Regions from separate parts of the Rhizobium sp. rho-13.1 genome, predicted to be linked through region 2. Evidence: riboswitches for the same ligand, from Rfam matches in the RefSeq annotation. Region 2 holds a riboswitch; the other holds the start of a gene.
What was found. Region 2 has a riboswitch for S-adenosylmethionine ahead of metA (homoserine O-succinyltransferase). Riboswitches for the same ligand answer to the same signal wherever they lie in the genome.

Region 1: another riboswitch for S-adenosylmethionine. It lies ahead of EQW76_RS08330 (O-succinylhomoserine sulfhydrylase); the one in region 2 lies ahead of metA (homoserine O-succinyltransferase).

The regions. Positions count from the first base shown of each region.
Region 1 is NZ_SCFL01000002.1:382,947-387,844, reverse strand. It holds gene EQW76_RS08350 (thermonuclease family protein) at 1-639, opposite strand, end outside; gene EQW76_RS08345 (helix-turn-helix transcriptional regulator) at 653-1,318, opposite strand; tRNA gene EQW76_RS08340 (tRNA-Gly) at 1,540-1,613, opposite strand; gene EQW76_RS08335 (2'-deoxycytidine 5'-triphosphate deaminase) at 1,680-2,771, opposite strand; SAM riboswitch at 2,880-2,958, shown strand; gene EQW76_RS08330 (O-succinylhomoserine sulfhydrylase) at 3,005-4,189, shown strand; gene apaG (Co2+/Mg2+ efflux protein ApaG) at 4,379-4,771, shown strand; gene EQW76_RS08320 (Hsp33 family molecular chaperone) at 4,799-4,898, opposite strand, start outside.
Region 2 is NZ_SCFL01000003.1:160,716-165,613, forward strand. It holds gene EQW76_RS11995 (GntR family transcriptional regulator) at 1-428, opposite strand, end outside; gene EQW76_RS12000 (aldose epimerase family protein) at 518-1,543, opposite strand; gene metA (homoserine O-succinyltransferase) at 1,650-2,573, opposite strand; SAM riboswitch at 2,620-2,700, opposite strand; gene EQW76_RS12010 (ABC transporter ATP-binding protein/permease) at 2,939-4,810, shown strand; gene efp (elongation factor P) at 4,897-4,898, opposite strand, start outside.

The DNA of each region.
Region 1 (4,898 bases), on a different contig from region 2:
GTCTTCCACCGGTGAAGACGGGGGTTCGGCCGTGGCAACCGGCGGCGTCCGGTCCGGCAATGCCGCCGACGGGCTTGTCGCCTCCTTCGACGTGGCAGTTACCGGGGCAGCGGGCGGCAAGGCCGCGACAGCGGGAGCGCTGGGCGACGCGGGTTCGGGAGAGGGAAGCATTTGGCCGGTTGCGCCCGGCTCCGGAGTTGCCGGCCGCGGCGATGTAGCCGCCACGACAGGCGGAGCAGGCGGCAGCACTGCAGCGGCGGGCGGCGGTGGTGCTTCAGAAGGTGGAACCGGGGTCGATGGCGACACTGGCGCTGGCTCGGCGGGAGATGACGACGGCGCGGGGGCCGGCATCTCACTAGCAGCGGAATTGTCTGAACTTTGTGGTGTCGGCGCCGGCGCCGGCGCCAAGGAAGTCGCGGGCTGCTCCGAAACTTTCGGAGACGCCGTAGGCTCAGGCGCCGCTGTCACAGGCTGCGGTGCATCCGGCTTCTCCGGCGGCTTGTCGAGACTGGCCACGCGCGGTGCCGGATCGCCGAAGGTGATATGCGGCTGCAGGTTCATCGCCGTCAGCCCGACGTAGACCAGGACCATGACGGCCACGGCGCCGGTGACACCGGTCAGCAGAGTGGGGGAACGCATCAAGACAACTTTCCTATTGGCTCGCCCAGATGATCCGCGCCATCCACTCCACATCGACAAGCTCGATGCTTCTGTTGGGATGGGCCGGATTGAGCGACAGAAGCTCGATCGACTTCGGGCTCTGGCGCAGCAAGACCTTGGCCATGACCTCGCCCTCACGCGTTTTAACAACCACGCGGTCGTTGCGCCGGACCTGCGCACCGGGCTCGACGATCAGCACGTCGCCATCGCGATAAAGCGGCATCATGCTGTCGCCCTGCACTTCCAGCGCGTAGACGCCAGCTTTCTGCGCCGGGGTCGCCGGGAACTCGACGACATCCCAGCCCTGCCCCGCCGGAAAGCCGCCATCGTCGAAAAAGCCGCCTGCTCCGGCCTGCGCAAAGCCCAGCAGCGGAATAGAGCCCGCCTGCGGCGGAAAGGCACCGTCCGGCATGCCTGACGGCATGGACCCAGGCCGCAGCAATCCCATGAACTGCTCGACGCTGGCCCCTGTTGCATCGAGCACCTTGGCAATGGATTCCGTCGACGGCCAGCGCTGGCGGCCATCGGCACTCAGTCGTTTGGATTTGTTGAAAGAGGTGGGGTCGAGACCTGCACGACGCGCGAGGCCGGAGGGCGTCAGGTCATGCCGCTCGGCAAGCCCGTCGATTGCACTCCATATCTGATCGTGTGACAGCATCGTCGCCTGGCCTTGAGATCGAGGCGTCCCATCCCCATCCACGCGCGAGGTTAATCTAAGTGTTAACATTCGTAAAGACGCCAAGAGGAATAAAATCCTTGGTACCTACAGTTTATCACAACAGCCGTGTCAAGTTCGGGAAGGTGTGTTGCGGTAGCACATCTGCGGCGAGAGCTTCAAAGCTCTGCCTGTCCGCTCAACGGGTCGGACAAAGAAATGACTGGAGCGGGTGAAGGGAATCGAACCCTCGTATTCAGCTTGGGAAGCTGCTGCTCTACCATTGAGCTACACCCGCACGGCGCGAAGCCTTCCAACAGTTCGGCCGGGCTGTCAAGATGGAATGGCCGGTCGGGATGGCTGGTTACAAGCGGAAATGCTTGGAGAGTTTCAGGCCCTGCGCCTGATAGTTGGAGCCGGCGCCGGTGCCGTAGAGGCTGGCCGGGAGCTCCAGCATGTGCTCGTAGATGAGGCGGCCGACGACCTGGCCATCCTCGAGGATGAACGGGACTTCGTGGCTGCGCACTTCGAGCACCGCGCGGCTGCCACGTCCCCCGGCTGGCGCATGACCGAAGCCGGGATCGAAGAAGCCGGCATAGTGGACGCGGAATTCACCGACCAGCGGATCGTAAGGGGTCATTTCGGCGGCGTAGTCCGGCGGCACGTGCACCGCCTCGCGCGAGACCAGGATGTAGAATTCGTCGGGATCGAGGATAAGCTCGGTCCGACCGCGGCTGTAGAGCGGCTCCCAGAAATCGAAAATGTCGTGCTGGGCCTTCTTGTCGACATCGACCACCGCCGTGTGATGCTTGCCGCGATAGCCGATCAGCCCATTGCCGTCGCCGACGAGGTCGATCGACAGTGCGATGCCGCCGCCGGTCACGTTTGGCTTCTTGCTGGCGACGAGAGTTTCGGTCTCGTGCAGCGTCAGCAATTCCGGCTCAGACAGCATGGCATGGCCGATCCGGAAACGGATCTGCGACAGGCGCGAACCACGGCGCACGACGATCGGGAAGGTGCGTGGCGAGATTTCCAGGTAGAGCGGCCCGGAATAGCCGGCCGGGATCTTGTCGAACTCCTGCGCATAATCGGTGATGACGCGGGTGAAGATGTCGAGGCGGCCGGTCGAGCTTTTCGGGTTGGCCGAGGCGGACATGTCCGATGGCAGGTCGAGACGCTCCATCAGCGGCACGATATAGACGCAGCCGGTCTCGAGCACGGCGCTTTCGTTGAGGTCGATGACATGCAGGCTGAGCCGGTCCAGTTTATCGGAGACGAGATTGTTCGGACCCGGCATGAAGCTCGCACGGACGCGAAACGCTTTCGCCCCCAACCTCAGGTCAAGGCTCGCCGGCTGGATCTGATCGAAATCGAGCTCCCTTTCGGTCGTCAGCCGACCGGCGTCGAAAAGAGCGGCAATGGCGCGATCCGCCAAAATTCCAGTGTCGCGAGCCATGTGCTCAATCCTTGTTTTGTCGCGGACAAAACCATATACGGGCCTTGTTTTGCCCCAGACAAAACCAAATACGGGGAATTGACGCAAGCGGCCAACGGCAGTATTGCAGTCTTATCCCGTGGTGATTTGGCCGGTCGGCTTGCAGCCACGTTAAATAAATGGCTAAAAAGACCGGGTTGAAAACCGGTCTGCTTTTGCGACCGGTTTTTTTGTATCACGAAGGTGGTGATGGCATGACCAAGACTTGGCGCCCCGCAACACAACTTGTCCATGGCGGCACGTTGCGCTCGCAATTCGGCGAGACATCCGAAGCAATCTATCTGACACAGGGTTTTGTCTACGACAGCTCGGAGGCGGCGGAAGCCCGCTTCAAGGGCGAGACGGAAGGCTTCATCTACGCGCGCTATGGCAGCCCGACCAACGACATGTTCGAAAAGCGCATGTGCATGCTGGAAGGCGCCGAGGAAGCGCGCTCGACGGCATCAGGCATGGCGGCGGTCAGCGCGGCGATTCTCTGCCAGGTGAAGGCAGGCGACCATATCGTTGCTGCCCGCGCCCTGTTCGGCTCGTGCCGCTGGGTCGTCGAGACATTGGCGCCGCGCTACGGTATCGAATGCACGCTGGTCGACGGCCGCGATCTGGCCAACTGGGAACAGGCCATACGCCCGAACACCAAGGTGATGTTCCTGGAGAGCCCCACCAATCCGACGCTCGAGGTGGTAGACATTGCCGGCGTCGCGAAACTCGCCAACCAGATCGGCGCCAAGCTTGTCGTAGACAATGTGTTTGCTACACCGTTGTTCCAGAAGCCGCTCGAACTCGGCGCCCACATCGTCGTCTATTCGGCCACCAAGCATATCGATGGACAAGGTCGTTCGCTCGGTGGCGTCGTTCTGTCGGACAAGGACTGGGTCGACGAGCACCTGCAGGACTATTACCGGCACACCGGCCCCGCTATGTCGCCGTTTACCGCCTGGACGCTGCTGAAGGGTACCGAGACCCTGCCGGTGCGCGTCAAACAGCAGACTGAAAATGCCAGCCGCATTGCCGACTTCCTTGCCGACAGCGGCAAGGTGGCCAAGGTGATCTATCCCGGCCGCAAAGACCATCCGCAGGCCGATATCATCGCCAAGCAGATGACCGGCGGCTCTACGCTGGTCTGCATGGAACTCAAGGGCGGCAAGGAAGCGGCGTTCGCGCTGCAGAATGCGCTGGAAATCGTCAAGATCTCCAACAATCTCGGCGACGCCAAGAGCCTGATCACCCATCCAGCCACCACCACCCACAAGAACCTGACCGACGAGGATCGCGCCGAGCTCGGAATTTCCCCCGGCACTGTACGGTTTTCGGCCGGCATCGAGGACACGGACGATCTCATCGAGGATTTCGCCCAGGCGCTGGAGAAGGTCTCGGCCTGATCGGATACCAAACAGGCTGCCCGGCCTTGCCGGGCGGCGACACGCCGGGTCCGTGTTAACCCCGCACATTATCCTTAATATTCAAAAGGCCGCGTCAGCCATCGCATTTGGCCTTAATTAGGCTTCCCTTCCTTGACGAAGGTTGAAGGCTAGAGGATATCGTAACCAAATTCATTGAAGGTGGCTGGGATGTACCGCGCCCTTACACGAGATATCGAAGTCATCGTCGAGCCGTTCTATCTGGAGGAGCAATCCGATCCGGAAGACAGCCGCTATGTCTGGGGCTATCGGATCGTCATCTCAAACCACTCGACATCGGCAGTCCGGCTGGTTACGCGCTACTGGCATATCACCGACCAGAACGGCCAGGTCGACGAAGTCACCGGTCCCGGCGTCGTCGGCGAACAGCCGCAGTTGAACCCCGGGGATACCTATGAATATTCGTCCGGCTGCCCGCTGGATACGCCTTCGGGCATGATGTTCGGCCATTACTCCATGGAAAACGACCGAGGCGAAACGTTCGAGGTCGAAATCCCGGCTTTCTCGCTGGATTCGCCCGGCCTGATGCGGACGCTGAACTGACGCCGCCCGAAAACGGCGCCTGTTCTATCAGCTTTTGACCAGTATCTCCGCTGCCTCGTAGCGGTAGGTTGTCGAGCAGAATTCGCAAGTGACGGAAATCAGCCCGTCTTCCTCGCTCTCCGCCATC
Region 2 (4,898 bases):
ACCGGTTCGTCGACGCCGAGGCCGAGCAGGAAGGTCTCCTCGGGCGTCGGCATGGAAACGCTCCGGGACAGGATTTTTGCCGCCGGCGAGCGACCGCGCGAGCGCATATCGGCGGAGAAGGAGGAGAGGCGCCAGAGCGACTGTTCCATCCGCTCGACCTTCTGGGAGACGAAAGTACCGCTGCCGTGCCGCGACTCCAGAGTGCCTGCCGTCAGCAGGTCGCGATAGGCGGTGCGCACGGTGACACGGCCGAGCTGCAGTCCTTCGGCGAGATCGCGCTCGGCCGGCAATGCAGTGCCCGGTTTCAACAGTCCTTCTTGAATAAGCCCGGTCAGCGCTATCGCCAAACGCCTGTAAAGCGGCCCGCTCGCTGCCGCATCCCGCAAGCCGCGCCCATTCAGTTCGGAAATCAAACTGGTTCTATCCATGGGTTCGGATTAGAACCTATGTAGGACCACTTTGCAAGGTATCTCTTGGGCGCTGGTCGCTTGGCCTGCGACCAGCGAAGGCTGCGCGCTCAGTTCTTCGTGAAAATGTAGTCCGTTTCCTGGCGCAGGACTTCGCCGGGATGGAGCGAAGCGGAGGAAAAGCCCGGCTGGTTGATGGCGTCGGGCCAGATCTGCGTCTCCAGGCAGAAACCGGCGAACGGACCCATCATCTTGCCGTCAATGCCGGGGACGGGGACGTCGAGCTTGAAGCCGGCGTAGAGTTGGACGCCCGGTTCCGTCGTACGCACTTCGAGCGTTACGCCGGAATTGATGCTGCGGGCGAGAACAACGGCGCGCTTGGCCGTGCGCTCCAGCGATAAACAGAAATTGTGGTCGTATAGTACCTGTTCACCGTCGACGAAGCGCTTCATCGGGCCCATTTCTCTCAGGTCGAAGGGCGTGCCGGCGACGGGAGCGATCTCGCCGGTCGGGATCTGCCGCGCATCGGTCGGCAGGTAGTGGTCGGCTGCGATCATGATGTCGTGGTCGAGCGCATCGTCGCGGCCGTCGAGATTGAAGTAGGCGTGCTGGCAGACATTGGCAATGGTCGGCTGGTCTGTCGTGGTCTCGTAGATTACCGATAGCTCACCATTGCCGTGGACCCAGTAGGTAGCCTGGATCGTGCAGTTGCCGGGATAGCCGCTGCGGCCATCGGGATCTACGATCTTGAGGACGACGCGGTCGGCGGCATGCTCGACGATCGTCCAGTTGCGCAGGGCGATATTGTCGAAGCCGCCGTGCAGATGGGTTACGCCGTTCTCGTTCAGGTCCAGCTGGTACGTCTTGCCGTCGAGCGTGAACCTGCCGTCGGCGATTCGGTTGGCGCAGCGGCCGGGCGTTGCGCCGAAATAGGCGGAGTGCTTTTCGTAGCTTTCGAAGTTGTCGAAGCCAAGCGTCAGGGCCGGCGCGTGGTTTTCAAGCCGGAGGTCCTGGATCACCGCTCCCCAGCTGATGACATGGGCAGTCAGCCCGCCGCCTGTAATCTTGACGCGGTGTACCGTCTCGCCGGCCGCAGTCTTGCCGAAAACTTCGCGCTGCAAAGTGCTGTCCGTCATGTCCTCATCCCATTCGTCTCTAATGCGAGGCGCCGACCCTGCCTCCATTCGCCGCTATCCGCAACCCGCCTGCCGGCGGAATCAGACCTCCGTCCCGGGGACGTGACTATTTCTGCAAGCCGATGTCGGCCATGTCGTAAGGTGTCGTCTGGTATATCTCGTTGATCCAGTTGCCGACGAACAGATGAGCGTGGCTGCGCCAGCGGTTGGGCGGCGTCAGGGACGGATCGTTGTGCGGGAAATAGTCGTGCGGCATCTTGATCGGGATGCCGGCATCGACGTCGCGGAAATATTCGTCTGCCAGCGACGTCGAATCGTATTCGACGTGGTTGAACATGTAGAGCCGCCTTGCTGTCTTCTCGTGCACAAGGCAAATGCCCATTTCCGGCGATTCCATCAGGATTTCCAAGCCAGGGACGGTTTCGACATCCTTGCGGCGGACTTCGGTCCAGCGCGACACGGGCACGCCGAAGTCGTCGGAAAAGCCGTTGAGATAGACCGAGGACGGGTTCAGGTTCTGGTGCCGGTAGACACCGAACGCCTTTTCCTTCAGCAGGTGCTTCGGCACGCCGTGAAAATGGTAGATCGCCGCCATCGCACCCCAGCAGACGTTCAGCGTCGAATGAACGTTGGTGGTCGTCCAGTCGAGGATCTGGCGCATTTCGTCCCAGTAGGTGACTTCCTCGAAGTCGAGCAACTCGATCGGCGCACCGGTGATGATGAAGCCGTCGAACTTGCGATGCCTGATCTCCTCCCAGGTCTCGTAGAACGACAGGAGATGCTCCTCGGAAGTGTTCTTCGCCTTGTGCCCACCGATGCGGATCAGCGAGAACTCGACCTGCAGCGGCGAGGCGCCGACGAGGCGCGCCATCTGTATTTCGGTCTTGATCTTGTTGGGCATCAGGTTGAGCAGCCCGATCTGCAGCGGACGGATATCCTGACGGACGGCCATCGTCTCTGTCATCACCCGCACGCCCTCTTTGACGAGGGTATCGAAGGCGGGCAGTGTATCGGGGATCTTAATGGGCATGCGCGTTACTCGATCAACTAAACCGGCGGCGAAAAAACGAATCGCTACCGGTCCGCATGCGGCCCTGATTTAGCGACTTGTTTAACGTGGCTGCAAGCCGGCCGGCCAAATCACCACGCGATGTTAAATAGCGCTGGACAGGTTTCGAATCAACATCAATCGCCGGTTGGTAAATGCGCGGCGCGGCGTGGTGAACCTGCAGCGGCATTCGGGCGTATAAGGCTTTCATAAGGTTTGAAGCGCAAGCTGATGGCGAGGAGGGCGGTTCCAGGCCAGGGATCGCTGGCGCTACGCGCTTCGGGCTCGCATGGATGGACATGTGCGATGGCCATGACTATCTGAGGGATGAGGATCAGGATTTTTTGATGGCCGTTGATACTACAGAGAAGCCCAGCGTCCAGGGCGATGCGCGCGTCGGATACGACTTGAGTGTGCTGTACAGGTTGAGGATGATGCTTTCGGCGTTCTGGCATTCGCCCGTGCGCGTCAGGCTCATATCGCTCGTGGTATCGCTGTTCGTCATCATTCTCGTGACGGCTTATGTGCAGGTTCTCTTGAACGAGTGGAATGCGCCATTCTACGATTCGCTGGCACGACGCGACCTTAACGAATTCGTGAAACAGCTTGGTGTCTTCGGCATGATCGCCGGCTCGCTGCTGGTGCTCAACGTCATCCAGGCCTGGCTCAACCAGATGGCGGCGCTCTACATGCGCGAGGGCCTGGCGCGCGACCTGGTCGATCAGTGGCTGAAGGGCAAGCGCGCCCTGCGGCTGGCGTCGTCTGGTCTGATCGGCGTCAATCCGGACCAGCGTCTCCATGAGGATGCCCGCAACCTTGCAGAAAGCACCACGGGCCTTGCGATCGGCCTCGTCCAGTCGACGATCCTGCTGATCAGCTTCATCGGCGTGCTCTGGGAGCTGTCGAGCGGCTTCATATTCCATTTTCGCGGCAGCAGCTTTTCCATTCCGGGATACATGGTATGGGCGGCGATTATCTATGCCGCCTCGGCTTCTTTCCTCAGCCAGTTCGTCGGCGGCAAGCTGGTGCGGCTCAATGCCGACCGCTACTCCAAGGAGGCCGAACTGCGTTTCGCGCTGATGCACGCCAACGAGTACATGCCGTCGATCACCATTGCCGGCGGACAGGAAAACGAGCGCCGCCGCATCAACGGCGATATTTCCTCGGTGCTCGGCGTTATCCGTAAGCTGGCCATCGCCAACACCAATCTTACCTGGGTGTCGGCGAGCTACGGCTGGATGGTGCTGGTCATTCCAATCCTGGTGGCGGCGCCAGCCTACTTCTCGGGCGGCCTCAGCATCGGCCAGCTGATGATGGTGGTTGGCGCCTTCAACCAGGTGAACACGGCACTGCGCTGGTATGTCGCCAATTTCGGGCCGATCGCCGAGTGGCGCGCGACGCTGATGCGCGTTACCGATTTTCGCGAGGCGGTCGTCGAGATGGATATCGAGGATCACCTGCCCAACATGATCGACGTCGCCCGCGCTGCGCCTGGCATGATGGTGCTGAAGGATCTCGAGGTCTCGACCAAGATGTCCGACGAGATCGTCGAGAACGGTTTTCGGATCCGCGAGGGCACGGTGACGATCACCGCCGGCGAGCACATCATGATCAACGGCGATCACGGCGTGAACCGCAAGCTGTTGTTCCAGGCGCTAGCCGGCGAATGGCATTGCGGCAAGGGCGAGATCGACCTGCCGCCGCCGGAAGACATGCTGTTCATGCCGCACACCGCCTATGTCCCGAGCGGAACGCTGCGCGAGGCCATGACATTCCCCGAGGCACGCGATGCCTACCCGGATTCCGACCTCGAAATGGCGATTGAAAAAGCTGGTCTCGGCAGGCTGAAAGGCAAGCTCGATACGAACGCCCGCTGGGATCGTATGCTCGATACCGACGAACAGAAGGCCGTCGGCTTTGCCCATGCCCTGCTCGCCAAGCCGCGCTGGCTGATCCTCGACGAAACGCTCGAAGGCCTGGAGCCGGATATCCAGAAGCGCCTGGTTGCGCTTCTGGGCGAACTCAAGGATACGACGATGATCTATATCGGCCGTTCAGAGGCTTATCTTGAACTCATGTCGCCGCGGGTATTGCATCTGCAGGCCCTGGTTCCGCCGGACCCGACAGCGCCGCCTGCAAAGCCTGTCTCGGGTGCTGCTCGCGGACAAAACCCGGCACGGCGCCCCATTGTCCGCAAGGAGACGGTGCGGCCCGCCTGAACAACTTCGCCCGGATACGAAAAAGGCCCCGACGCGCAATCCACGCGTTCGGGGCCTTTTATCGAGATGGAGTGCCAGGTCCGGGATC